DNA from 2 places in the Clostridium aromativorans genome. Region 1 is predicted to be linked to the other one. Evidence: riboswitches for the same ligand, from Rfam matches in the RefSeq annotation. Region 1 holds a riboswitch; the other holds the start of a gene.
What was found. A riboswitch is a leader RNA that binds a small molecule or an ion and turns the genes downstream of it on or off. The one in region 1 is predicted to bind FMN.

Region 1 (19,149 bases):
TACTGCCTTTGGGGTTGTAGCCTGAGCCAGTTACATCATACAGGCATCTGTCCGTGTAAATTCTTCTAACTGTCATTTCGTTCATGGTAAGAGTTCCGGTCTTGTCACAGCAAATTACATTAGTGGAACCCAATGTTTCCAGGGCGGTCAGTTTTCTTACAATGACGTTTTGCTTACTCATTCTTTGTATTCCCAAAGCCATGGCAACGGTGACAATAGCTGGAAGGCTTTCAGGCAGAGCTCCTATAGAAAAACTTACTGACATGGTTAAAACCTGGACAAGACTTTTACCGGCAAGCAGGGCACCAAAACCGATAAATGCACAGCAGGCCAGGCATATTTTGGTTAAGTTGGCAGTAAAATTTTGCATTTTTATCTGGAGAGGAGTTGCCTGGGATTTTATGTTTTGAAGCATTGCAGCAATCTTTCCTATCTCAGTATTCATTCCTGTGGCCACTACAATTGCTTTACCTGTACCGCAAATAACGTTAGTTCCCATAAACAGCATGTTGTGTCTATTGCCAAGTTCAGTGTATTTATGACATAGATCAGCGGATTTAGTTACAGCAGTGGATTCGCCAGTTAGTGATGCTTCAGTGGACTTTAAATCGTAGCATTCAATTATTCTGGCATCGGCTGGTATTTTATCTCCTGCCTGAATTAAGATTATATCACCTGTAACTAAATGCTTGGCATCTATATAAGTTTCATGTCCATTTCTAAGTGTTCTAGCTTTATGCACCATTACATCCTTTAGAGAATACATGGATTTCTCTGCCTTATGCTGTTGGGCAGTCCCAAGTACCGTTTCAATGAATACTATACTGAGTATAGCTATGGCATCTGGAATCTGTCCCAAGATAAATGAAACTGCACTGACTCCAAGGAGTAATTTTATTGAAAAATTATTGAAACTTTCCAAAATTTTAGAGATTAGCGAACTTCTTTTTTTCTCTGATAGCACATTTAATCCAAGCTCTTTTATTTTTTTTGATGCCATTTTACTGGTCAGACCGTATTTGAGGCTCGCATTCAGCATAGTCTCAATTTGATCTTTATCCATTGTATGCCATGGTGTTAAGTTGTTAATTGTTGAAACATTTGATATTGGTGTATTATCTTCAAAACCAATTGGCAGAGCTGTTTCTTCATTTATATTATTGATTTTAATTATGTTGGAATCATGAATAACTTTAGTTTTTTTTATATAAATATTGATCTGTTTTTCGATGTATCTCTCTGATACTATATCTTCATCAAATAAGATCAATACTTTACCAGTTATGGTATTGGCTTTGGCTAATTTTACTCCTTTTATAGACATGATATATTTAGTTATTGGAGATACCGCCGATTGGTTTCTATAAACAGATTTAATTGGTATCCTTATTCTTTTATATAAAAAATCATAGTCGTCCATACGATTTTTGATATTATTATTTGAATGAAGCACTCTGTTACATCTACCTTTCCCATTTGTAAACTGCTGAATTGATTTATTTTGGATTACTTAATTATATTTTCCGATAAAATTATAAATTATTCCTTGATTTTTACTTTAACGTTGGTTTAACATTTGCTTTATGTCCAGTTTACTTTTGAGTAATAAAATAATAAAAACGGATGTTGAATTTAAATAGATATTATTTAATGATAGAATCTTTTGTGAATTGTAATAGGAGGATACTATGAAGGGTTCACATTTTTATTCCCAAAGCAATATAAGTGAACTTGAAATGTCTTGTATTTTACTAGTGGAAAGAGAGCTGGATATATTTTTTTCTGTCCATATGAAACAAGCAGTTGTCTATTCTCGGATGCTGGCTGATAATTTGACGTTACACGGGGAAAAGAACTTTGCAGAAGGAGTATTGTCGGATTGCCAGGTTAAAGAGTGCATAGAGAGTATATTATCTAAGGTCAATATGGAAATTGTTAAAAATATGGGATATTTGCATTTGAGTGCTGTATCAATAGGATCAATAGAAGACTATTATGTTGATCTTCTTGGGGGGACGATTAATAGTATTGAAATTACTCAAATAACATCTAGAATTTGCGAAGATATTATAGATCTTAGTATATCATGTATTTTAAATAAAATATGCTGGAGTAGTGTAGTAAAGGAAATGCTAAAAAAGAGCATTTCAGGTAAAAATATATTAAGCAAAAATAACCTGGCAAATCAAAAGAAAAAACATCAAGAATTAATATACAATCAAATAAAGGGGTTGTTGATAAATGTAAGGGTAAATTTAAAAAATGAATTAATTAAAGCCTTCATTATGAGTATAAATAACATTGAGAATATACTTGATGCACGTAACTTAAAATCTGCAAGTTTTTAAATAGAATTGTTGAATAAAAGCCGATGATGTGAGAAGAAACTTTGTTTTATCAGAGCTTCTTTTTATTTGGTTTATTCTCAAGGAGAAATTGTTATAATTATGTATTATTAAAGAAAAATTGTGAATAATAAACTTGATTATAATCTTTAGAAAGAGGTTGATTGGAAATGAATAACGATAATAATGAAGCTCATGTAGAAGAATTACAGAAAAAGATGCAGCAGAAATTGGATGCACTTGAACAAAAATATAGTCAAATAAGTACCCAGATGCAGAAACTTCAGGATGATAGATCTGATTTGAAAAATAATATTAAAACTATGAATGATAGATTTCAACAGATCAATAAAAATGTAGAAGATATATTATCTAAACTTGACAATATTGGTGACAATAATAAGAACGTGGATGACGAAAAAACAGATTTTTCAGTAGGGAAAGCACTTTTCAGCCCCCTGCGAAAGTTAACAGTGGGCGCTGTAGGTTCAGTTCTTGCAGTGATAGACAAAACTGCTGAATTGGCTTGTGGAGCAAAAGAAGAATTTGAGGATATAGTGGCAGAAGCGCAATATCAGCGCAAAAGAAAACGTAAGACCTCAATGGATGAGGCATAGGACTTGAAATGGGTGCTGCAGGAATTGATATAATAAAAATTATCTCCTCACTTCCAGGAAGAGTCAGAGTCAATGTAAAGGGTTTACTGAAAAATGAGCAAAGGATACTCAGGGTAAGAAGTGGATTGACTAGATATGATAGTATATTGTCTTTTCATGTGAGTAAAAATACAGGAAATGTTCTTATATATTATAATGAGAATGAAATTGACGAGAACAAAATAGTGGTTATAATAGAAAAAGCTTTTAATGGTCCAGAAGTAGCAGCTGTTGAGAATATAGATAAGAGCTCTCTGCTAAAGACTCTAATTGATGCAGTAAATCCTTTCTTTTTATTTAAAAAAAAGCTTTCAGAACAAGTATATAGAGATGAATACAGTATCTCCAGTAAAATATTAAAAATTTCAATGGGCATAGCAGCTATTGTATTTGTGTTTACTGGTAATGTTATCAATACTATTTCTATATTTGTATTGAGTTATCCAGGAATTTTGTTTGGCGTAAGGGCATCCTCCTATTACTATGCGTCGGTTAAATTGAATATGGAAAATATATATTTGAAAGATAACACTTCAATGAGTTTCCTCAGTAATGTTAATACTTTGTTAATAGAAGATGACATCTTTAGAAATGGATTCAATGAACGGGATATGGACATTATGAATTTAAACGAATATGAAATACAAAAGCTAGTCATATTGGGGAAATTAGATGATCCAATTAATGATAACATGAAATTGATTATAGATAATATACGTATGTTGGGAATTAACAATATATTTATAATTGGAAACAGTGAAGATGGTATTATACGTTATATTGGCTATGTATTGGGAATAGAAGTATTGGATAAAAATGACCTGGATGGAAAGAAAAATTGTCTGATAACTGATAAATCTGATAGTAATACTATTCTAATAGTTACAGGGAAATTCCCTGAAAATGAATTGAGCTATATGTGCAGTGATTGTGTTATATGTTTGTACAATGAATTGAGTAGCTTAAAGGCAGATATTAATTTGAAATATTCTAGTATGGATAAATTGATTTTGTTAATAAAATTGGGTTATTTTTGCAGGGAGGTAAATGTTCAAGTTGAAAATACAGCAATTACATTGAACATATTGGGAATATTACTTGCAGTATTGAATTATTTAACGCCTTTATATTCTATAATCTATTATATTTTAAATACTTTGCTTATGGTTTTGATTTTAAAATTGAAATTTGATTTTTATGAAAGTTTCAATAAAATACCCTACATTAAATTACGTTATTTGACGAACTAAAATATTTATATACAAGGAGCTTTATATATGGAAAACAATGCAGATATTTCAGCTAATGCAATTTTAATAAATGATAGCTTAAATAGAGCTGAAGCAGTTTTACAGGACTTATTGATTTTTAGTCTAGAGGAAATTAAGAATAATCCTTCATCTGAGGAAAAGATATTATCATTATGGTCTGAATCCATAACGGATTTGGGCAACTTTTTCTTTCAAGAGTGTCAAAAAGTGAATAATAAGAGATTGTATAAACATGTAATGAGGTCGTTGATGTTTAAACGCTGATAAGTGTAATTGTAATCAGAAGGCAGAGTGAAAAAGTTAACAATTTTTAGTGCTGCAAGGAGGATGAATTTTAAAGTTGAGGGAATTGAGTGTGTTACCTGGAAGAGTGAGATTTAAATGTGATGAAGCATATTTAAACAAGGGATTGGCAAAATATATTGATATATATACAGAAGGTCTGTATGGAGTAGAATACAGTAAGGTAAATTATAATATTGGAACTATTCTGGTTTTGTATGATGAAAAAAAGACCGATCTTAAGTCAATTAAAAATAGTATTGAGCAGACACTGACTTCTGAAATAAATTATAATGATGAAATTTTCAAAGCCTATGATTCATACTACAATATTAAAAATAAAAGGAATATTGTTAAAAATAATTTTATAAGATCCACTCTAGTATATTTATTTTTTAAAATTAAACAGCTTCTGTTTGGAAAATTTTTTTTAAGCGGGAGTCTTGCTATGGTAGAAATGGCCTCTCTTGTAACAATAGTAGGTGGATATTCTGTATTTAGGAGTGCTTATAATAGGCTCGCAGGGCGCATATATCCTCATCCAGATGTTTTTCTAAAGTTGGCCGGTCTGATTTTGACTATTTCTAGAGAAAGTACAGAAGGTTTATTTTTGATTTTGATGACTGATTTTACAGATTATATAAAAGTGTCTGCGGATTTAAAGTGCCAGTGCCTGTTGAGAAAGAGTACAGCTAATCCTCCCAATACAGCCTGGATTGTTACAGGTGATGGCAATGAAATATTGACTTCAGTTAAATCATTGGAAGTAGGAGATACTATATTAGTCCATAAAGGGGAAGTTATTCCTGTAGATGGAAAAGTTCTGGAGGGAAGAGCTGCAGTAAATAGTTTTTACTATACGGGACAGCCTCTTGTATCTTTAATAGAAGAAGGCAGCAAAGTATATGAAGGGGTTGTTGTGATATCTGGAGAACTGAAAGTTCGAATATCGAGATTAGCTGAACCTCTTGAGAAAGAGGATATTTCTATTGATAAGCTGAACTTAAGAAAAAGTGTTATAAGATATCAGGAGAGGGCGCTGCCTGCTGCGATGGTATTGTCAGCCTTAAACTATGTGTTTACAGGTGACATATTAAATGCACTGTCGATAATATTGCTTTTGTGCCCGGCATCCTCAGAATTGGCATTGAGTACGGCAATAAAGAATTATGTACATTGGCTGAGTAAGTATGACATATATATTAAGAATCCCAACACTCTCGAAAAAATTATCAATATCAATAGCTTAGTTTTTGATAAAACGGGAACTCTTACTTATAAGAACATGAGCATTGCCCATATTGAATCCTTTAATGAAAATTACACAATTGAGGACTTGTTGAAAATATGTTCTGCCTGTGAAGGCGAAAACTGTGAAGAGATTCCGAATATTTCTCAGGGTATATCAATGGAAACAAGTTTTTATGAGGCAGAGGGAAAGCTGGAAAAAATAGTTTTATTACCTTCGAAAGGAATAAGTACGAGATATAATGGCCATAAAGTATTGATTGGAGATAATGGTTTTCTTAAGGAAAATAATGTTGATTTAAATGATGTTCTGGAAAGGTACGCATATTATGAAGGCGGCCTATACAGTCCTATGCTTGTGAGTATAGATAATGTAGTAGCAGGTCTGATTGTGATGAAGGAAGCTATACGAAAAGGTGCTTGCGATTTGATCAATAAGCTTGAATTCAATCATGTGGAGAACATATCTTTAGTAACAGGTGACTGTTGTGAGAAAGGTAGATATATTGCCGATAAATTGGGAATAAAAAATGTCTATGGCGGTTGTAATAGTGAAGAAAAGCTTCAAATTATATTAGACCAGAAATCTCAGGGGACTGTTATGATGGTTGGAGATGGAATAAATGATATTATGGCAATGAGAGCCGCAGATATAAGTGTGAGCTTTGCAAACTATTCCAGTAATGAGATTAAATTTAATTCAGATTGTATTATCTTTGATGAGGATATTAATAAATTAGATGATCTAATAATGCTATCTCAGAATGCATACAGAGTCATACAGCAAAATATTACAATGTCAAATTTATTTAATATTTTTTTAGGAACTATTGCTTTTTTCGGGAAATTCGATATATTTTCTGCAAAGTCAATAGATACAATAAATTCTATTTTGGCTTTAGTCATGAATGAAAGAGTCAGGTTGGGTCCGAGATTGTTAAAATAATAGATGCTTTTTAAAAGATCCATCAATTACCTAGAATAATTTTTGCAGTAATGTACAAACTGTAATTGTAAGCAGTAAAATTTACTATAAAAAGGAGTGTGTATTATGGCATATAGTAATAAACCAGTAGTTCCACAAGCTAAAGAAGCTTTAAATCAATTTAAAATGGAATCAGCAAAAGAGGTTGGAGTAAACTTGAAAAATGGGTATAATGGAGATCTAACAGCTAGAGAAGCTGGTTCAATAGGTGGAAATATGGTTAAGAAAATGATAGAAGCATATGAGCAAAATTTAAGGTAGATCTGATGAAAAAAACCTGTACTTTTTATAAAGTACAGGTTTTTTTATGTGAATTTTTAATAGAAGTTCTATAAATGTTTTAATTTAAGCATGAATTTTATTTGAAGTGAAATTGTTTAAATAGGTAGCTATTGTAATTTATAATTAGTAGTATTACAATAATATTAACAAATAAAAGTATATTGATTCTAAACATACTCAATCAGTTTAGAATAACTATAGGAAAGGGGCTGAAAATATGAAAATAATTGTAACTGGAAAGAATATGGTGATAACTGATGCATTGAAAAATGTTGTGAGAAAAAAATTATCTAGGCTTGATAAGTATTTCAACCCTGATGTAGAGGCTCATGCTACATTAAGTGTACAGAAAAACAGGCAAAAAATCGAAGTAACCATTCCCTTTAATGGAGTTATACTAAGAGGCGAAGAAGAAAATGGAGATATGTATGCTTCAATAGATCTGGTTTTAGATAAATTAGAAGGACAAATACGCAAGCAGAAAACAAAGCTTTTGAAAAGAAACAATTCTGAATCTCTAAGATTTCAATTTATACCAAATGATGCAGAAGAAAACGAAGAAGAACATAAAATAGTAAGAACTAAAAAATTTGCAGTGAAGCCTATGTCGTCAGAGGAGGCAGTACTTCAGATGGAGCTTTTAGGCCACAGCTTTTTTGTATACAGGGATGCTGAAAATGGGGAAGTAAATGTAGTTTATAAAAGACGGGATGGAAATTATGGTTTAATAGAACCTGAATTTTAGATTATTACTGGAGGGGAAGCAGGAGCTTCCTCTTCTTTACACTTTAAAATACAGCTTATATTATTAAACTAAAGTAAACTATTATTTCTATGAGTTGAATAGCTAATAGTTAGATGATATAATTTAAAAAGCATGTATTTTTATAAAATTTAATGTGGTGAGGATGAAAAAAAAATGAAACTTTTTCAGAAATTATTTAAGTCGTACAGCGAACGGGAAGTAAAAAGAATTATCCCTATAGCGGATAAAATAGATAGTATGGATTCTGAAATGAAGCAGTTTAGTGATGAAGAGTTGAGAGCTAAAACAGATGAATTTAAGAATAGAATTTCCAAGGGAGAATCTCTGGATTCGATACTGCCTGAAGCTTTTGCAGTTGTCAGGGAAGCAGGATATAGAAATGTAGGGTTGAAACAGTACAAAGAACAGTTAATAGGTGGAGTGGTATTGCACCAGGGGAGGATAGCAGAGATGAAAACCGGTGAAGGTAAAACTCTGGTTGCCACGGCACCGGCTTATTTAAATGCTCTTACCGGCAAGGGAGTGCATATAGTAACTGTGAATGATTATCTTGCTAAAAGGGATAGGGATTCCATGGCACCTGTATATGAGGCATTAGGTCTTACAGTGGGTGTTATTTTGCATGATATGGATCAAAAACAGCGTCAGGAAGCCTATAGGTGTGATATAACCTATGGAACAAACAGTGAATTTGGCTTTGACTATTTGAGAGACAACATGGTTATATACAAGGAAGAGAGAGTTCAAAGAGGATTGAATTTTGCCATAGTGGATGAAGTTGACTCAATTCTGATTGATGAAGCAAGGACACCGCTTATTATTTCGGGAGAGGGAGAAAAATCAACTGAATTCTACAATGTTGCAGATAGTTTTGCAAAGTCCCTGCAAAAAGAAGATTATACGGTAGATGAAAAGGCAAATGCAGTCATACTTACAGATACAGGTGTAAAAAAAGCTGAAACTTTCTTTCATTTTGACAATTATGCCGATCCTGAAAATATGGAAGTACAACATTATGTGGTTCAGTCCCTAAAGGCCAATTATATAATGAAGCGGGATAAGGACTACATGGTGAAAAATGGAGAAGTACTGATAGTGGATGAATTTACAGGAAGGATGATGGAGGGGAGAAGATACAGTGACGGGCTTCATCAGGCCATAGAAGCTAAAGAAGGAGTCAAGGTTGAGAGAGAATCCAAGACCCTTGCCACCATTACCTACCAGAATTATTTTAGAATGTTCAATAAATTATCCGGTATGACAGGTACTGCACAAACGGAGGAAAATGAATTCAGAGAGATATATGAGCTGGATGTAATAGCTATACCTACACACGAACCGGTTATAAGAAAAGATTATCCAGATGTTGTTTATAAAAGTGCAAAGGGAAAATTCAATGCCATAGCTGATGAAATATACGAAACATATAAAAAGGGTCAGCCGGTGCTGGTAGGTACTGTGAGTATAGAGAAATCAGAACTTCTATCAGATATGCTTAAGAAAAAGGGAGTTCCCCATCAGGTTTTAAATGCTAAATTTCATGAAAAAGAAGCGGAGATAATTTCTCATGCAGGTGAAAAGGGGACTGTTACTATAGCTACCAATATGGCTGGCCGTGGTACTGATATAAAACTCGGAAAAGGTGTTGTTGCCCTGGGAGGACTTAAGATAATAGGTACAGAGAGGCATGAATCCAGGCGAATTGACAACCAGCTCAGAGGTCGTTCAGGCCGTCAGGGCGATCCTGGAAGTTCAAGATTCTATGTATCTCTTGAAGATGATCTCATGAGAATATTTGGTTCAGACAGACTTCAGGGTGTAGTGGAAAAACTGGGGCTTAAAGATGATGAAGCCATAGAGAGTAAAATGGTTACAAATGCCATAGAAAATGCACAAAAGAAAGTGGAAGGAAATAATTTTGACATAAGAAAAACACTTCTTCAGTATGACGATGTTATAAATAAGCAGAGGGAAATCATATATAGACAGAGATCTCAAGTCCTTGAGGGAGAGGATTTGAAAGATGATATGTTAAAGATGATAGAGGATTTGGTATCTTCTATTGTAGATTCTCATATATCTGGTATAGAAGAGGATTTTGAAGATGAAATAGTGAAACTGATTGACTATATGGAGGAAATTTATATACCCAAGGGTTCTGTTAAAAAAGATGATATTATAAATCTTTCCAATGAAGAAATTAAAGCTAAATTTACAGATATAGGGATAAAAATGTATGAGGAGAAAGAAAAGGAATTTACCCCGGAACAGATGAGAGAAATTGAAAGAGTTATTCTTCTCAGGGTTGTTGATACAAGGTGGATGGATCACATAGATGATATGGAGCATCTAAAGAGAGCTATTGGGCTCAGAGCTTATAGGCAGCAGGAACCTGCCCAGGCATATCAATTTGAGGGCAGTCAGATGTTCAATGAAATGATCTACAATATCAAAGTGGATACAATCAAGTATTTGCTTCATGTACAGATAGAGAGAGCACCGGAAAGAGAAAGAGTAGCTAGAAACGTAAGTACTAATCAGCAGGAGGATAGTGTGGTAAAAAAGAAACCTATAAGAAAGGCGAAGACTGTGGGAAGAAATGATCCATGTCCCTGCGGCAGCGGTAAAAAATATAAAAATTGTTGCGGAAGAACTGCCTAAAATTATAAAAGGAGAGTGATTAAATGGTATTTCAATTGGAAGAAGATATGAATAAATTAAATGATCTGGAACAGAGTATAGAGCAAATGAGGGATTCACTTTGACATAGAAGGTTCTAAAAATAGAATAGAAGAACTCCAGATGAAAATGCAAAAGGCTGGCTTTTGGGATAATGTAGAAGAAGCTCAAAGGGTATCCAGTGAGGAAAAAGATCTTGAGGATAAGCTCAATGAATACAAGAGTCTCCTGCAGAGAATAGAGGATGCTAAAGTTCTCATTGAAATTGCATCGGAAGATGAGAGTATTTCACCTAAGGATATATCAGGTGAAGTAAAAAATATACAGTTTCATGTAGAAAAGTTCAAAACGGAAACGCTTCTAAATGGTGAGTATGACAGAAATAATGCCATATTGAATTTACATGTAGGAGTAGGAGGAAAAGATGCGCAGGACTGGACGGAAATGCTCCTCAGGATGTATACAAGATGGTCAGAAAAAAAAGGTTACAGAATTGAGACATTGGATATGCTTGCTGCGGATGATGCTGGAATAAAAAGTGTTTCTCTGAGAATTATTGGAGAATTTGCCTATGGATATTTAAAAGCAGAGAAGGGAATTCACCGACTGGTTAGAATATCTCCTTTTAATGCAAATGGGAAAAGACAGACCTCTTTTACGTCAGTAGAGGTGCTTCCTGAACTCACAGGGAGTCAGGATATAAGTATAAGAACTGAAGATCTAAAAATAGATACTTTCAGGGCAGGAGGCGCAGGGGGACAGTATGTAAATAAAACTGAATCAGCTGTTAGAATAACCCATATACCTACAGGCATAGTTGTCCAGTGTCAAAATGAAAGAAGCCAGCACTACAACAAGGAGCAGGCACTGAAAATGTTGAAATCAAAGCTGGTAGAACTTAAGGAGAGAGCACATAAAGACAAAATAGAGGATTTGACAGGAGAGCTTAAGGATATGGGATGGGGAAGTCAGATAAGATCCTACGTGTTTCATCCTTATACACTGGTAAAAGATCACAGGACAGGTGTTGAAAGTGGAAATATATCTTCCATAATGGACGGTAATATAGATGATTTTATAAAGGGATATTTAAATCAGCAAACAAAATAGATGTAATTAATATACTGCCGGATTTTAATTATCAGGCAGTATATTAATTTTAAACAGTTGGGAGGGGCTATGACATTGAGCACTGGAACAAAATTCAAAGATACCTTTATTTCACTTAATCATAGAGATTTCAGATATTTTTTATCCGGACAATTTTTGTCACTTATGGGAACCATGATTCAGAATACGGCACTGAGCTGGTACGTTTATAAAATAACCAATTCTCCTTTTTTGCTTGGACTTATAGGTGTGTTTCAATATGCTCCGGTGCTTTTAATAACCCTGTTAAGTGGTGTAATTGTGGAAAGGCATCCCAAGAAAAGGATTCTTCTTGTAACCCAGATATCCTATATGCTGCAGGCTTTTGCACTGAGCTTTTTTGTATATATGGGTGAGAGCAAATACTGGATACTTGCTCTGCTGGCGGCTATAAATGGAATCATAACAAGCTTTGATATGCCCACCAGGCAGTCCTTTTTTATTGAACTTGTGGGAAAAAGAGATCTGCCCAATGCCATATCCTTAAATTCCACCGTATTCAATATGTCACGTATAATTGGACCTGCGGCGTCGGGAATAATAATGGATGATCTCGGAGTGTTCCAGTGCTTCCTGATGAATGCCGTCAGTTTCATACCTGTAATATATGGGATAGTCAAGATAAAACATATGGGAAATCCCGTAATTAGAAATACTGAATCCAATTTGCTTAAAGATCTGAAAGATGGTATATTGTATACAGTACATAAAAGAATATTGATATCCACAATGTTCATGATGGCAATAGTATGTACTTTTGCGTTCAACAGCAATGTGATTGTTCCTGTTTTTGCAAAAGAAGTCATGGAAGGCGGAGCCAGGACCTATAGTTTGCTAATGAGCCTTATAGGTCTGGGTTCTCTTCTTGGAGCCATGTTTATGGCAGGACAGGGCAGGAGAATTAGAGCTAGATATTATCTTATTATAAATTCCTTTATAATTGCAATTTTACAGATAGTAACTCTGTTCACAAAAAATTTTATATCCGTAAGTATGATTTTTGTGCTCATAGGATTTTTCAATCTTACTTTTTTAAATAAAGCCAATACCATAATCCAATTTAATACTGAAGATGCATATAGAGGAAGGGTGATGAGCATATATTCTCTTTTAAATATAGGAAGCACCCCTCTTGGGAGTGCTTTTGCAGGTGTAGTGATGGAAAAATTCGGTGGAAAATTTGGATTTTTCAGCTGTGGTTCAATTATATTTATAGTTGCTGTTATAATAATGATTTTTATTGAATTCAGGAAAAAAAGTGCAAAACCTTTTTCAGATACGTAGTTTCAATATTATCAGTATGCCTAAGAGAGATAATATAAATGAAATGCGGCAGTATAGAACATAAAAGTTATTACTAAAGGCATAATTTAATATTTCATCCGAGACTATACTAAAACACCTGCTTATAGAAGCTGTACTTATATATCTATTTTTATCTTCCGGCGTATGTATTTTTGACATATCTTCATCTGACAGAGTAACAGCATCTATAGCATAAGCTCTGAAGTATTCGTGGTCACTGGAATTTTCAAAGGTATATTTAAATTCCACATTATTTTTGCGGCACAAATTAGCTATTTCTTGGACAAGACTTGATTTTTTTGTGTCCCATTTACTGCCCATTATAGTGAGAGGTATTTTTTTATCACTGCCTATCATATCAAAATTTATTACTTTACAGCCTTTTAATTCATTATAGTATTTTTGGACAAAGGCCTTTGAACCCAGACAGCCAAATTCTTCGGCATTGAAAGATACAATTACTATATTTCTATCCGGCTTTCCAAGGGAGTTTATATATTTTACAAGTCCCAGTAAAAAAGAGGTACCAGAGGCATTGTCCAGAGATCCGCTGTATACTTTTCCAGATAGATCAGTGCCAAGGTGATCAAAATGCGCACATAAAACAAGAGGCGGGAGGTTTGTATTTTTTCCCTCTATGTATCCTATTATATTGTATACAGATGTTAATTTATTCTCAATGGGAATGAAACAACTGACTTCATAACCAGAATCTACATATTTTTTTATATCTTGGGCAGTTTGTTTTTTTACCATTACGTACATGGATTGACTGGAGTTTGCCATAAAGGAACTTCTGAAATTCAGATTATCGTTTTCTGGATTGTAGAATACAAAATATTTGCCGTTCTGGTATATTTGGAAATTGTTTCCCCTTTCCACAAGAATATCGGATTTTTTAAAGGATATTTTGTTGTCCTTGAAATTCAGCATATCTTCTTTATAATCCGCTCCATATTTGTATTGCCGTACTATGAAACCATTTTTGTCTATTACCCTGAGATAGGGGACACCTTCTATTCTTTTGGGGTAAAGTACATTGAAGTTCTCCAGATAGTTGCCTTTGTAGGGCCTTAAGTGCTGATTTTGAAAGTAATTTTTTATAAAATTTACTACCTCATAGTTTTCCAGAGTGCCGGGAAGCCTTCCTTTAAATGAATCAGAGGATAAATAGGAGATATTGTGTTTTACCTCAGCTGAGTCTAAAGGGGTTATGAGATAACAGTATTGAAAACTCAAAGAACAGGTAAGACACAATACAGCAAATAATAAACGCAGCATGAAATTTTTCATTATAAATAAACCTCTTTAATTGATGTCTTTATAAATATATTAATTTGCCAAAATGTATATAACTGTTGTAATATATTTTTAGCTGCATTATTTCAGACAAAAATCTATCAGGAGGAAAATATGGATAATATAACAAATACGCTGGCACTGGAGCTGGGAGTAAATAAAAAATATATAGATAATGTAATTGAGCTTTTAGATTCAGGAAATACAGTGCCTTTCATAGCCAGATACAGGAAAGAGCTAACTGGAAGCATGAGTGATGTGATTTTGAGAAAACTTGAAGAAAGGCTTGTATATCTCAGGAATCTTAAGGAAAGAAAGGAAGATATCATAAGAATAGTGGGGGAGCAGGGCAAGCTGACAGAAGATTTGCAAAAATCTATAGAAAATGCCACTACTCTTACGGAAGTAGAAGATATATACAGACCCTATAAGCCTAAAAAGAGAACCAGGGCTATTATTGCAAAGGAAAAAGGACTTGAATCACTTTCACAGGTAATTTTAGACGGGAATTTTAAAGGAGATATAGGAAGATATGCGGAACAATTTGTAAGTGATAAAAAAGGAGTTCAATCCATAGATGAAGCATTAGATGGCGCTGTGGATATAATAAGTGAAATTATTTCTGACAATGCTGAGTATAGAAAATGGATAAGAAAATTTGTCTATGACAACGGTGTAATTGAAAGCAGAGGGGAAAGTAAAGAAACTACTCCCTATGAAATGTATTATGATTATAAAGAGGCGGTTAAATCCATTCCCGCCCATAGAATACTTGCCATAAACAGGGGCGAGAAAGAAAAGGTTTTATCAGTAAAAATAACCTGCAATATGGATAATATAATAATTTATTTAAAAAATCACTGCTTGAAGGGCAACAGTATAACTGATTCATATATAGAAAAAAGTATTGGAGATTCTTTAAAAAGACTGATCTACCCTGCTATTGAAAGGGAAATAAGATCTGAACTTACGGACAGGGGAGAGGAAGGGGCTATAAAGATATTCAAGGCCAATCTAAAGGCCCTTCTAATGCAGCCTCCTATAAAAGGCAAAAATGTACTTGGCTATGATCCTGGTTTTAGAAATGGATGTAAGATTGCGGTACTGGACGATACGGGTAAGCTTTTAGATACTGCCATAGTATATGCTACTGCTCCCCAAAACGATATAGATGGATCTATAAAAAAACTCAAAGAGCTGATTTATAAATATAATGTTGATGTTATATCTCTTGGAAATGGAACTGCCAGCAGAGAGTCTGAAGAAGTAATAGGAAGACTTATAAAAGAAGTAAAAGCAGAGAAAAACAGGGATCTCTATTATGTCATAGTATCTGAGGCGGGAGCTTCCATCTATTCTGCCTCTGAACTTGCAGCAAGGGAATATCCAGATATAAATGTATCCTTAAGGGGAGCTATATCCATAGGAAGGCGGCTTCAAGATCCACTTGCAGAACTTGTTAAGATAGATCCTAAATCCATAGGAGTGGGACAGTATCAGCATGATATTGCTCCTAAAAAATTAGATGAATCACTAAAAGGTGTGGTAGAGGATTGTGTAAACAGTGTAGGGGTGGATTTAAATATAGCAACGCCATCTCTCTTATCCTATATATCAGGAATAAATTCAACTATAGCAGCTAATATTGTAGTCTACAGAGAGGAAAATGGAAAATTTAAAAGCAGAAAAGAACTCTTAAAGGTGAAAAGACTTGGCAGCAAGGCTTTTGAGCAGTGTGCTGGATTTCTCAGAGTGATGGAAAGCGCCGAACCGCTGGATAATACTTCAGTACACCCCGAATCCTATAGTGCGGCAAGAGGACTTTTAAAAACTTTGGGGTATACTTCAGAAGATCTTAAAAAACAAGATGTCTCCCATATTGATGATAGAGTGGAAAGGATAGATATGCAAGTTCTTTCTGAAAAACTTCAGGTAGGAATACCCACTTTAAAAGATATAATAAAAGAGATAAAAAAACCAGGAAGAGATCCAAGAGAAGAGCTTCCAAAACCTGTGCTTAAGACAGGTATTATGGATATAAACCAGCTTAAACCTGGAATGGTACTTACTGGTACAGTTAGAAATGTAGCTGATTTCGGTGCTTTTGTGGATATTGGGGTACATCAGGACGGACTGGTGCATATAAGCCAGCTTTCAGATAAATTTGTACAACATCCTCTTGATGTTGTACAGGTAGGAGACATTGTACAGGTGACCGTGCTTGAAGTGGATGCTAAGAGAAAGAGGATTTCTCTTAGCATGAAGTAAAGCGGTTCCCAATAATATATAATTTTTCTAGTGAAGGGATTTTTCAAAAACTTTCCTTATTATCTCCTGGGATGGAACTCCCTCATGAATTTTGGTGTTTCCTACGAAATATGTAGGTACATAATAATAGTCATATTTTTTGGCTATTTCTGGGTGTTTCTCTTCATCAATTATTTCAACATTGATATTTTTATATTCAGGAATTTTGTTTTGAAGTTCCTTCATCCAGGACAGTGCCTGCCTGCAGTAAGGACACCAGCTTGTTACGAACATGTGTACAGGTTTCATTATTACATCACCCAACTTTATATATTTTTTAATAGCTTTTACATTTTATAACTTAATTATATATCAAAGTAATGTATTTTTTACAATATAATTTAAGAAAATATATTGAAGTATGGGTATAAAAGTATTATAATGAATTTGAAAATTAAAAAGTAATCTTCAGGGCGGGGTGTAATTCCCCACCGGCGGTACAGCCCGCGAGCCCCAAAGGGTATGATTCGGTGAAATTCCGAGGCCGACAGTAAAGTCTGGATGGAAGAAGTGAGAATGTAATGTTTATTAGCCCTGGTATTTATTTATCAGGTTTTTTTATTATGTTTGCTCACCTGGAAGATTATATTTGATGTTTTAGGAGGGTGTCAACTGATGAAAAATAACAAATTAAATAGGTTAGTAAAAATATCATTACTGGGAGTAGTTGGCTTTTTGCTTATGTTTATAGAATTTGCCCTTCCAATATTCCCATCGTTTTTGAAAATTGATATAAGTGATTTACCGGCTTTGATGGGAACTTTTGCGCTGGGACCAGGAGCTGGAATTGCCATAGAATTTTTGAAGAATATACTTCATGGGATATTTAACGGAAAGACTGCCTTTATAGGTGAAGTTGCCAATTTTGCAGTAGGATCAGTTTTAGTTTTTACGGCAGGGTATATATACAGTAAAAAGAAAACCAAAAAGTCAGCGGTAATCAGCCTTGGAGCTGGAACTATTGCCATGTCGGCAGCAGCTGCACTGCTAAATTATTTTATACTACTTCCTCTTTATGAAAAAGTACTTAATTTTCCTATAAGCGCAATGGTAGCGGTGGCAGGAAAGATAAATGGGAGCGTAACGGATTTAAATACACTGGTATTATTTGCCATTGTGCCATTCAATCTGTTAAAGGGAATAGCACTTACAGCCCTTACGCTTGTTCTCTATAAGAGTGTATCTCCAATATTAAAGCAGGAACAGGCAAGAGATGGGAAGTTAGCAGAAAATAAAAATTAACTTAACTGAGGAGTCATAATAAGAAAATCTGGGATATTCCCGGATTTTTTTATTATGAAACAGGGATTTCATACGATAAATTATATATAGAACAAAAATTTTTAGTAAATTAAAAAGGGTGATGAATTTGTCAGGGATTTGGAATATAAGCAGCACCTATAATGTAAATAATAAAAAAATATCTGCAAAGCTTTCTTTTCAAATAGGAGAGAAATTTTCTGCTAGAGTTATGCAATTAAATAAATCAACAGGAGAAATACTTTTAAAGCTTTTAGATGGATGGCAATTTTCAGGTGAACTGGAAAGTTATCAGAATATATTAGAAAATCAATTGATAAGACTGGAAGTAGAAGGGTTTGAAAATGGAAAATTAAAATTAAAAATTGTGAATTCAGAAGGAGAGCATAATAACAGTGGCAATGATCCCATAAGTTTGTTTATCAAAGAAAATGATTTTAATCTCAGTAATGAAGATTATGATCTTATATATAAAATGGTTAAACATGAAATCCCGCTTACAAAAGATAATATTTCCAACATAAAAAGTGTACTGGAATTTATGAACAAGATAAAACAGAATCCGGAGGAACAGGATATCTTTATTCAGAAATATTTAATCAGTAAAAATCTATCACCCGACAGTGAAGAAGGCAAATTTACAAATACTACTTTGAAAAAATTTTTTAACCAGCTAAAGAGTATAAACGGAGATGATCTGTTTACTTTTTTGGAGAACAATATAGAATTAGATGAAAATAATATAAAGAGTTTTAACAGTATATTCAAAAACAAGGGAACTATATATAATGAAGTTAAGAATCTTGGACAGCTTTTACCAAAACAAATTGTCCAGCAAGATCAATCTGAAAATATCCAATTACAGGATAAGGCTAAAAATGCTGAAGATAGTTTAAAAGAAAACAATGTGGGCATTATTGATAAAAGTAAAAACCAATTTGCCATACTCCAGGGTGAAGAAGACAGGACAGGTTTAAAAACAAAACTGGAGGGTGAAAAAAGCAGCATAGGTTTAAAGACAAATGCTTTGAAAACTGCAGCAGATGCTGAAGAAAATTTAGGTGTACAGAATTTGAAAAGCCAGGAAACTTCCAAAAATGAAATAAATATAAAGAGTAAAACTATTGAAACAACCGGAGAGACAAGTGGTATGGGGGATTCAGGTAAAGTTCATCCTGATAATGTTCTGAGTTCTTTTGTAAAAGATAGGATCATGCCTTATGTTTCACATAGAGGCAGAGCTGCAAGTGAAAATAATATAGGACAAATTGCTGTACAGATAAAAGATCAAATAGATGCAAAGATCAATGATATG
Region 2 (8,731 bases), on a different contig from region 1:
ATATTTAGTTTTTCAATCTTATGTGATTATAAAATATGTGTTTTCTATAATTTAAAAATTCCTTAGATAGAGTTTTATCTATCTAAGGAATAAAATATCCGGTAATTAAAGAACAGTAATATTTTCTGCCTGTGGTCCTTTTTGTCCTTCTCCTACATCATAGGAAACTTTCTGTCCTTCATCAAGTGATTTATAGCCATCTGAATTTATTTGAGAAAAGTGTGCAAAAATATCTTTTCCATCTTCTCCTGTGATAAATCCAAATCCTTTGTTTCCATTAAACCATTTTACTGTACCTGTCATTATAATAAGTACCTCCTAAATTTTATTTCTTAAACTCTTTGTAATAAACCCATCAAATAAAATTTCGATATCAACGTACATATTATAATTATAAGTACCTATTGAAATATATTTTCATTTAAATTAATTACGATTCATTTAAGTTACGTGCTTATTGTATCATACATTATTATATAAATCAAATTTTTCCTTTTGTGCCTTTTATGAAGTCAAGGAAATTGGCCATTTCGGGAAATTCTTTGGCTTTAGTACAAAAATGTGAATGATGTAATTATCGTATGAATAGTTACAAATAATCCAAATGCAGAAACAAGCCACAAAAGAATTCCCAACGCTTTTTGTTTTTTATATATAAAATAATTAATACCGCTCAATAGCATTGTCAAACATAAGCTTCCTTGAGTTAAAATACGAAGTAAATAATTACTGCTATTTTTAATAGATAATAATGCAAATAAAACAGTAAAGGCTGAAACAATTATAATTGCAATTGTAATTTGTAGCTTCTTTTTTATTTTTAGGTTCATATTTAGTAGCTCCTTTTATGCAATTAATTATGGTATTATTTTTAATACTTGAATTCTTTTATAAATTAATATTACCATATTTCTTAATATTTAGGACAAAATAAAAAATCTATAATAGACTTTCTTCTTTTCTCTTTTTCCATACCTATCACCTGTTTTCTGTATAATAAAAGAGCCCCGTTATGAGCTCTCAAATTAATCATTTTGCCTATCTACATCAAGTATTTCTCCTGTATTAGCGTTTATTGTAACCTCATATATTATCCCACTAGTAGTTCTAATGTAAACTTCGTAGACCAATAAGCCATCTTCAGTATCTACTTCAACTCTTAATACTTGCCCCGGTACTCTTTGCAATGCAATTTGTACAGCTGTTTCAGCACTTATGCGGTATTGTCTCCAATAATTATCCCATAAATTATTATAGAAAGGACACCTCATATTAATCATCTTTCATTTTATTATTTACTCAATTATTATATTCAAATACAATATTATTAGTTCCTTTCTCCATACAAATAAGCACCCTAATTACGGATGCTTATTTTATAAATGGTTGATAGGCTCTATTTATATGTGGCCTTGTTGTGGTTGCATTTAAATTTAAAGTGCCCTGCAACCGCAGACACCAATTTACACTTGCAATCATGGAAGCTTATCTTCATGGTATATTTATAATTATATATCATACTTGTTACAATTTAATATCATATATAACAACTATTTGTAAACATTATTAAAATAAGCACTAATTTAACAGTGCTTATTTATAATACAGTTAAGGAAACCAATTCTAAATCGTATTAGGGTTTTTTCCTGTGTTAAATTAAAAATATAAGCAAATTCCCATCTCTGGAAACCTGCTTATATCAATGTCTTTGGTGCGTCAGAGAGGATTCGAACCCCCGGCACGCTGGTCCGTAGCCAACTGCTCTATCCAACTGAGCTACTGACGCAAGTTTAACATAATTATTCTAACACAAATAGTGCCCAAGATCAATTTGTTAAAAACTTTATATGGAAAAACTACCATCAAATAATTTCTTATTCATCAATAAATTTTATTAATTCACTGTTGAATTTATCACGTTCATCATAAAATAATCCATGACCGCTATATTTAAATGATACAAGCTTAGAATTTTTAATTCCTTGATTTTGTGCTTCTGCAAGCGGAAAGAGACAAACTCTATCATGAATCCCATGAAGAATTAAAGTTGGAACATTTATTTTTTTCATGTCGGAAAATAAATTTTCTTCATTTAACCAAGAATTTGCAACCGCAGCAGTAGCCCAGCTCGCTGCCTGCAGTCCAATCTGGAAAAACCAATCTGAGAAAGACTGAGTTACAATCTGGAAGAAAAACATACCACCAAATTGTCTCAGCATTTGAGGTCTATCACTATATGTCTGTTTAATAATTTCAATTACATCTTCTTTTTTTAAACCATATGGAAAATATGGACGTTGAATAAGACTAGGAGCTGCTGCTGCAAAAAGAGCAAGCTTAGACACTTCATACCCACTATGTCTAGCCATATACCTTATGGCAATGGCCCCACCTGTAGAATGTCCTGCTAATACAAACTTTTTTAACTTAAGTACCTCGACAACCTCTCTGATATCATCTGATAATCGATCATAATCATATCCCATAAAAGGTTTATCTGATTCACCAAATCCTCTCTGATCCATTCCAATGCATCGATATCCTTCCTGCAAAAGTTTATTAAACTGATATTCAAACAATTTATGGCTCCCAGGCCATCCATGTAAAAACAAGATTGTTTTTTCTCCCTCTGGATTAGGATCTTCTATATAAATTTTTACATTCGATTCTACCTTAACATAATATCCCATACAAATACTCCCTTTTAATAAAATTATCTATTAAATTCTATTCTATTAAAAGCAAATAAATGAAAAATTTTTTAAATTATTAATTCCCTTGAAAAAGGTAAACTTTCAATCCATTTACAAAATTCTCGCCATTCCGGTAACCTGTGGTTTTTCCTTTGACTGTAAACGCCTTTTAGGCACCTATAATTAGTTGTCAACCTTGCAGTAAGTTCAAATCCTGACGGGTTAGAATACAAAAGTTTTAAATAATCTTCTATATCATGAGTTTTATTATATGTATCCTTTAATTCTTCCATAATATCAATTATCCTTTTATCTACATATTTATTATACTGTTTTGACAAGTCAAATTTTGCTATTCTGTGCATTGTACTTTGACTGCTTACAAAAGTAATAAATCTATACCTTTCAAGCTCGACCCATGCCTTATTACTGAAAGTTAAATCAAAAGCAACCCGTATTCCTGATAAAAACTGATCATGGGCTTCACCTTTAGGTGAATGAGCTAAATTTTTAACTGTATCTGTAATATCAGAATTACATCTATCAATATCTACTGCCATAGGGTATTTACTTGCCTTTATACTTTCCTTCAGATCATATATTTTAACATTCTCTATTTTCACTTTCATGCCTCCAATACTTTTTAATCCACAATTAAGTTTATCATATTTTTTATACTTTATAATCATTTTCAGTATAATAATCTAAATTAAACGTATACTACCTTTATAAGTTATCAAATATTTAATCTTGTATAAACTAATAATTGCCCTTCAATATATTGATACTTGTTTTATGCTGGAGCCTATAAGTCTCCAGCATTCAAATTTTAAAATACTTTAAAACAATCCTCATTTTATTTGAGAAATTAAATTCACCATCTCTATAGCTGAAAGCGCGGAATCATAACCTTTATTGCCAGCCTTAGAACCAGCTCTTTCAATTGCCTGTTCTATATTTTCAGTTGTAAGCACACCAAAAATCACAGGAATTTTAGTTTCCAGTGTAACCCGTGCAATTCCCTTGGAAACCTCATTACACACATAATCATAGTGAGAAGTAGAACCACGTATTACAGCCCCCAAACAGATGACAGCATCATATTTCCCAGACTGAGCCATCCTGTCTGCAATTAATGGGATTTCAAAAGCCCCAGGTACCCAAGCTGCCGTTATATTTTCATCTGAAACACCGTGTCTTACAAGCCCGTCTACTGCCCCTGATAAAAGCTTATCAACAATAAATTCATTAAATCTAGAAGCCACTATTCCCACATGAATTTTTTCCGCAACAACTTTTCCCTCAATAATTTTCATTTAAAATATCCTCCTTATTTTAATAATTAATATTACTAAATAGATGACCCATTTTTTTCTTTTTTGTCCTAAGATAATCTATATCTTCCCGCTGAGGTGCAATTTCAATGGGTATTCTTTCTATGATTTCGACCCCAAAGCCTTCCAGGCCATAAATTTTTTTCGGATTGTTTGTCAACAGGCGAATTTTTTTTGCCCCCAAGTCTTGGAGAATCTGTGCTCCTATCCAATATTCGCGTAAATCAGGAGCAAATCCTAATTCCAGGTTTGCCTGCACAGTATCCCTGCCTTTTTCCTGTAATTCATAAGCTTTGAGTTTATTAATCAACCCTATACCTCGCCCTTCCTGACTCATATATAGAATAATTCCCCTACCTTCATTCTGTATTTGCTTCATCGCAGAAATAAGTTGTTGACCACAATCACATCGGAGGGATCCAAATACATCTCCCGTAAGGCATTCGGAATGGACTCTACACAAAAGATTTTCACCATTTCCAATTTCTCCCTTTACCAAAGCAACATGATGTTCACCAGTAAGGTCGTTTACATATCCATGAATTTGAAAATTTCCATATAAAGTTGGAAGCTTTGCACTTGCCATATGCACAACATGCTTATCATGACGGCGGCAGTAATTCTGCAAATCATGAATAGTTATAAATACGAGATGGTGTTTCTCTGCGAATTCTTTTAATTGGGTTGTACGCATCATCTTACCGTTATCTGCCATAACCTCACAGCAAAGTCCACATTCTTTCAGCCCAGCCAATCTCATTAGATCGACAGTCGCTTCTGTATGACCACCGCGTGTCAATACTCCACCACGACGCGAAATAAGAGGAAACATATGACCTGGCCTGCGAAAATCCCCAGGTTTCGCATTATCTTGTACACACTTCATAGCTGTAATAGATCGCTCCTCGGCTGAAACACCAGTAGTTGTACTAACGTGATCAATTGAAACAGTAAAAGCTGTGGAATGATTATCCGTATTTTCTGTAACCATTTGAGGCAGCCCCAATTTGAGGCCAAACTGTTCATTCATAGGCATACAGATTAGTCCTTTTGCATAAGTAGCCATAAAATTTACATTTTCACAGGTTGCATGTTCACCAGCACAAATTAAATCACCTTCATTCTCTCTGTTCTTATCATCTGTAACAAGAATAATCTTTCCTGCACGTAATTCCTTGAGTGCTTCTGAAATAGTATTATATTGCATATCTTTCAACCTCCTCTTTAAAATCCATTCTGCTTTAAAAAATCAAATGTAATACCGCCTAAAGGTTCATTGGCCTTTAAGTAAAAAAGTTTTTTCACATATTTCCCAACTATATCATTTTCCAAATTTACAACATCACCAGTCCTTTTCTCCAGCAACGTCGTCTGCTGTCCTGTATGGGGAACAATAGATACCTGAAATTTATAATTTTCTACATTAGCTACCGTTAAACTAACGCCATCAACGGCAATGGAACCTTTTTCAACAATCAACTCCATTACTTCTGGAGATGCTTTTATAGTTATCCAGACAGCATTTTTTTCTTTCTCCATTTTGCAAATTACTCCAGTATCATCAATATGTCCCAACACAAAGTGTCCTCCAAGACGTCCATCAATAGCCACAGCCCGTTCCAGATTGACCGAATCGGAACTGTGCAATCTGCCCAAATTACTTTTCCTCAATGTCTCCGGCATAACATCAGCAGTAAACTCTCCTTCGCTTAAAGAGATAACAGTAAGGCAAACTCCATTTACAGCAATGCTGTCTCCCGGCCTAGTATCCTCTAAAATAGTTTGGGCGTAAATTGAAATTTTTGACGAACTTCCATCAAAAATAGCTTGATGTACTTGTCCAATTTCTTCAATAATTCCAGTAAACATTTATACTTTCCTCCTCACAAATTTAAACCTCAACATCAAATCACCATCAAGAACAGATATCTCAGGAGCAGTAAATTGAAAGCACTGTTCCGGTGATAAAACACCATCTCCTTCCACTGGCGTTTTTGCGTCTTTACCGCCAAAAATTTTAGGTGCAATATATGCATATACTTCCTGAACTAAATCAGCTTTTAATGCACTGTAGTTTAAAGCACTTCCTCCTTCAAGTAAGATGCTGTCTATCTCAAGCTGACCAAGCTTTTGCATTAATATAGGCAAGTTCACCATTTCATCTTTGCCTGATACGGTTAAGACAGTAATACCAAGCGATTTTAATTTTGAAATTTTAGTTTCGTCAGTTACAGTAGTTGCTAAAATAGTATGTACCTCCTTTGCTGTACGACAAATCTGACTATCCATCGGAATGCGAAGGTGGCTGTCACAGATAATTCGAATTGGATTTCTGCTATTTTTCAATCGACATGTAAGCAGCGGATCATCTTTTAAGACAGTTCCAATTCCAACCATAATAGCACTATATTTGTGACGTAATTGCTGGACATGCTTCCGGGCTGCTTTCCCCGTAACCCATTTAGAATCACCAGTAACGGTAGCTATCTTTCCATCAGCCGTCATGGCATATTTCATAACAACATATGGAGTACCAGTAACAATATAATGAAAAAAAACAGTATTCAATTCATCACATTTTTCTTTCAACACACCCTCTTTTACCACAATTCCAGCTCTGCGTAAAATTGAAATACCCTTACCAGACACTTTAGGATTTGGATCACTGGAACCAACCACTACTTTTGTAATACCTGCCTTTATAATGGCATCTGTACAGGGAGGAGTTCTTCCATAATGGCAGCATGGTTCTAGCGTTACATATAAAGTTGCTCCTTTTGCTGATTCAATACAGCTGGCAAGTGCATTGCGCTCAGCATGAGGTTTTCCACATACCTCATGATATCCCTCTCCAATGATTCTATTTTCTTTTACAACAACTGCTCCCACCATCGGATTTGGATTAACCCAGCCTTCACCTTTTCTTGCCAAAGCAATTGCATATCTCATATATTTTGAATCTTCCAATACCATCAATCTCCTCCGTATAAAAAAAATACAAAAAAAGCCCTATATAAACTATAAGTTCATACAGGGCTTTTCTTGCGAAGAAAAGACTCTGAAATTGAAAACATTTCAGATCAAACAAAATATATCTTCTTCCATCCAGACTTTACTGTCGGTCTTGGGATTTCACCAAGTCCTGTGCTTTCACACCTGCGTTCACGCGCTCGCGGACTATACCGCCGATCGGGAATTTCACCCTGCCCTGAAGATCTTCATTATTAACTTTTATCAAAACTCAAATTTATTAAAAACTCAATATTAAAACAGATTTATATTTATAATTATATACTAATTGAACTATTTGTAAAGATATAAATTTCTACAAACAAAATTTTAATTTTTTCATCCTGTACGATTTTTACAAATTGGAATAAAAGTACTTGGATATTCACAGAAAATTGCTTTATCAGTTATAAATTATTAACAATGTTGACACTTAAATGAAATAATCATGCATTATTATTAATATATATATAAGAATATAATATAGAAATGGAGATAATTTATTATGAAAATTAAATATAAAAAAAACTCAAGAAAATTTTCTGCTTCAGTTGTTTTCTATGCTGTTTCTTTAGTTATAGCACTTATTGGGATTGCATTATTAGTTAATAATATACTCTTCTTTAGAAGTACTGTTAACAATTACGTAGCCCAGGGATATTCTTATGCTGATGTTGTCAAACAATTAATACCATCCCAACTGCTTCCAGGAATATTTGAACCAATCGCTGTATATGGAGGCATTGCAATTGTTCTATTAGGCGTGGGAATAGTCAATAAAAAGATTTCAAAATGCTTGACATTGTTAAAAGGGGGTACTGTTGAAGAAAATACCGCAGAACAAAATGCTGATCATCTAGAAAATACAAAAACAACTGAACAAATTGAATTTGCAGAAGAAATTAACGTTAATAAAGCTTAATTTGAGATTATAAGCAATTTACTTCAAGGTATAAATTCATTATAATAATAAATTCAAAAAAAGCCTTTGCTTGTCAGTAAGTTCTGAATTTAATATCTCAGTAACTTCTTGAAGCTATGGCTTTTTATTTATATTATTCTTTTTTGCTTTGGAACGTTCCATTCAATTTACCATTTCATTTATCTTCTCTCTTTTTTTACTAATATGTTTTTTAAATTATTCTTTATGAGCTTTAAATTTCCTGCTAATCTAATATAAATTTAATCATGCAAAATAAGCACCCTAAATGATGGGTACTTATTTTGCGATATAAACGCTAAGGGAGATCAATTTTATAAAGAATCTATTGGTGGTTGCATTTAAGTTTACTGTGTCCTGCAACCATAGACACTAATCTATATTCATAGTTCAAAATAGGATACTTCACAACTAAGGGGGGTATTTCCCTAGGTTATATATAATTATATAAAACATTTGTTACATCTTAATTTCATATTAATAAACTATTTGTAAACAATATAAAATAAGCACCTAAGTTATAGGCACTTATTTTACAATACAATTAGAAGAACAATTTTAAATTTTATCAATGATCGATATATCAAAATAACCGCTAGTTTATCTAGTAACACTTAACTCTCTGGCATTTTTTACATTTTTTTGACAATTCATGCATAACATTTTTCCAAACTTTTGAGCACTATAGTTTGCTACTTTTTCAGATATGACATTTCCACAATTTTCACAGAGCAATTCGCTTTTGCTTGATTTAT

Region 2: another riboswitch for FMN. It lies ahead of ribD (bifunctional diaminohydroxyphosphoribosylaminopyrimidine deaminase/5-amino-6-(5-phosphoribosylamino)uracil reductase RibD); the one in region 1 lies ahead of LN736_RS01915 (ECF transporter S component).

Annotation. Positions count from the first base shown of each region.
Region 1 is NZ_JAJJPB010000001.1:397,862-417,010, reverse strand. It holds gene LN736_RS01985 (cation-translocating P-type ATPase) at 1-1,453, opposite strand, end outside; gene LN736_RS01980 (hypothetical protein) at 1,689-2,348, shown strand; gene LN736_RS01975 (hypothetical protein) at 2,516-2,962, shown strand; gene LN736_RS01970 (HMA2 domain-containing protein) at 2,971-4,251, shown strand; gene LN736_RS01965 (hypothetical protein) at 4,279-4,536, shown strand; gene LN736_RS01960 (heavy metal translocating P-type ATPase) at 4,613-6,748, shown strand; gene LN736_RS01955 (alpha/beta-type small acid-soluble spore protein) at 6,854-7,048, shown strand; gene hpf (ribosome hibernation-promoting factor, HPF/YfiA family) at 7,287-7,814, shown strand; gene secA (preprotein translocase subunit SecA) at 7,989-10,496, shown strand; one part of gene prfB (peptide chain release factor 2) at 10,520-10,585, shown strand; one part of gene prfB (peptide chain release factor 2) at 10,587-11,624, shown strand; gene LN736_RS01935 (MFS transporter) at 11,700-12,947, shown strand; gene LN736_RS01930 (M28 family metallopeptidase) at 12,936-14,261, opposite strand; gene LN736_RS01925 (Tex family protein) at 14,382-16,535, shown strand; gene LN736_RS01920 (glutaredoxin family protein) at 16,563-16,823, opposite strand; FMN riboswitch at 16,975-17,091, shown strand; gene LN736_RS01915 (ECF transporter S component) at 17,190-17,816, shown strand; gene LN736_RS01910 (hypothetical protein) at 17,938-19,149, shown strand, end outside.
Region 2 is NZ_JAJJPB010000033.1:18,486-27,216, reverse strand. It holds gene LN736_RS16725 (cold-shock protein) at 106-303, opposite strand; gene LN736_RS16720 (hypothetical protein) at 549-830, opposite strand; gene LN736_RS16715 (PepSY domain-containing protein) at 1,026-1,271, opposite strand; tRNA gene LN736_RS16710 (tRNA-Arg) at 1,710-1,786, opposite strand; gene LN736_RS16705 (alpha/beta fold hydrolase) at 1,875-2,690, opposite strand; gene LN736_RS16700 (hypothetical protein) at 2,762-3,322, opposite strand; gene ribH (6,7-dimethyl-8-ribityllumazine synthase) at 3,545-4,009, opposite strand; gene LN736_RS16690 (bifunctional 3,4-dihydroxy-2-butanone-4-phosphate synthase/GTP cyclohydrolase II) at 4,029-5,234, opposite strand; gene LN736_RS16685 (riboflavin synthase) at 5,252-5,896, opposite strand; gene ribD (bifunctional diaminohydroxyphosphoribosylaminopyrimidine deaminase/5-amino-6-(5-phosphoribosylamino)uracil reductase RibD) at 5,897-6,994, opposite strand; FMN riboswitch at 7,117-7,247, opposite strand; gene LN736_RS16675 (hypothetical protein) at 7,542-7,958, shown strand; gene LN736_RS16670 (hypothetical protein) at 8,577-8,731, opposite strand, start outside.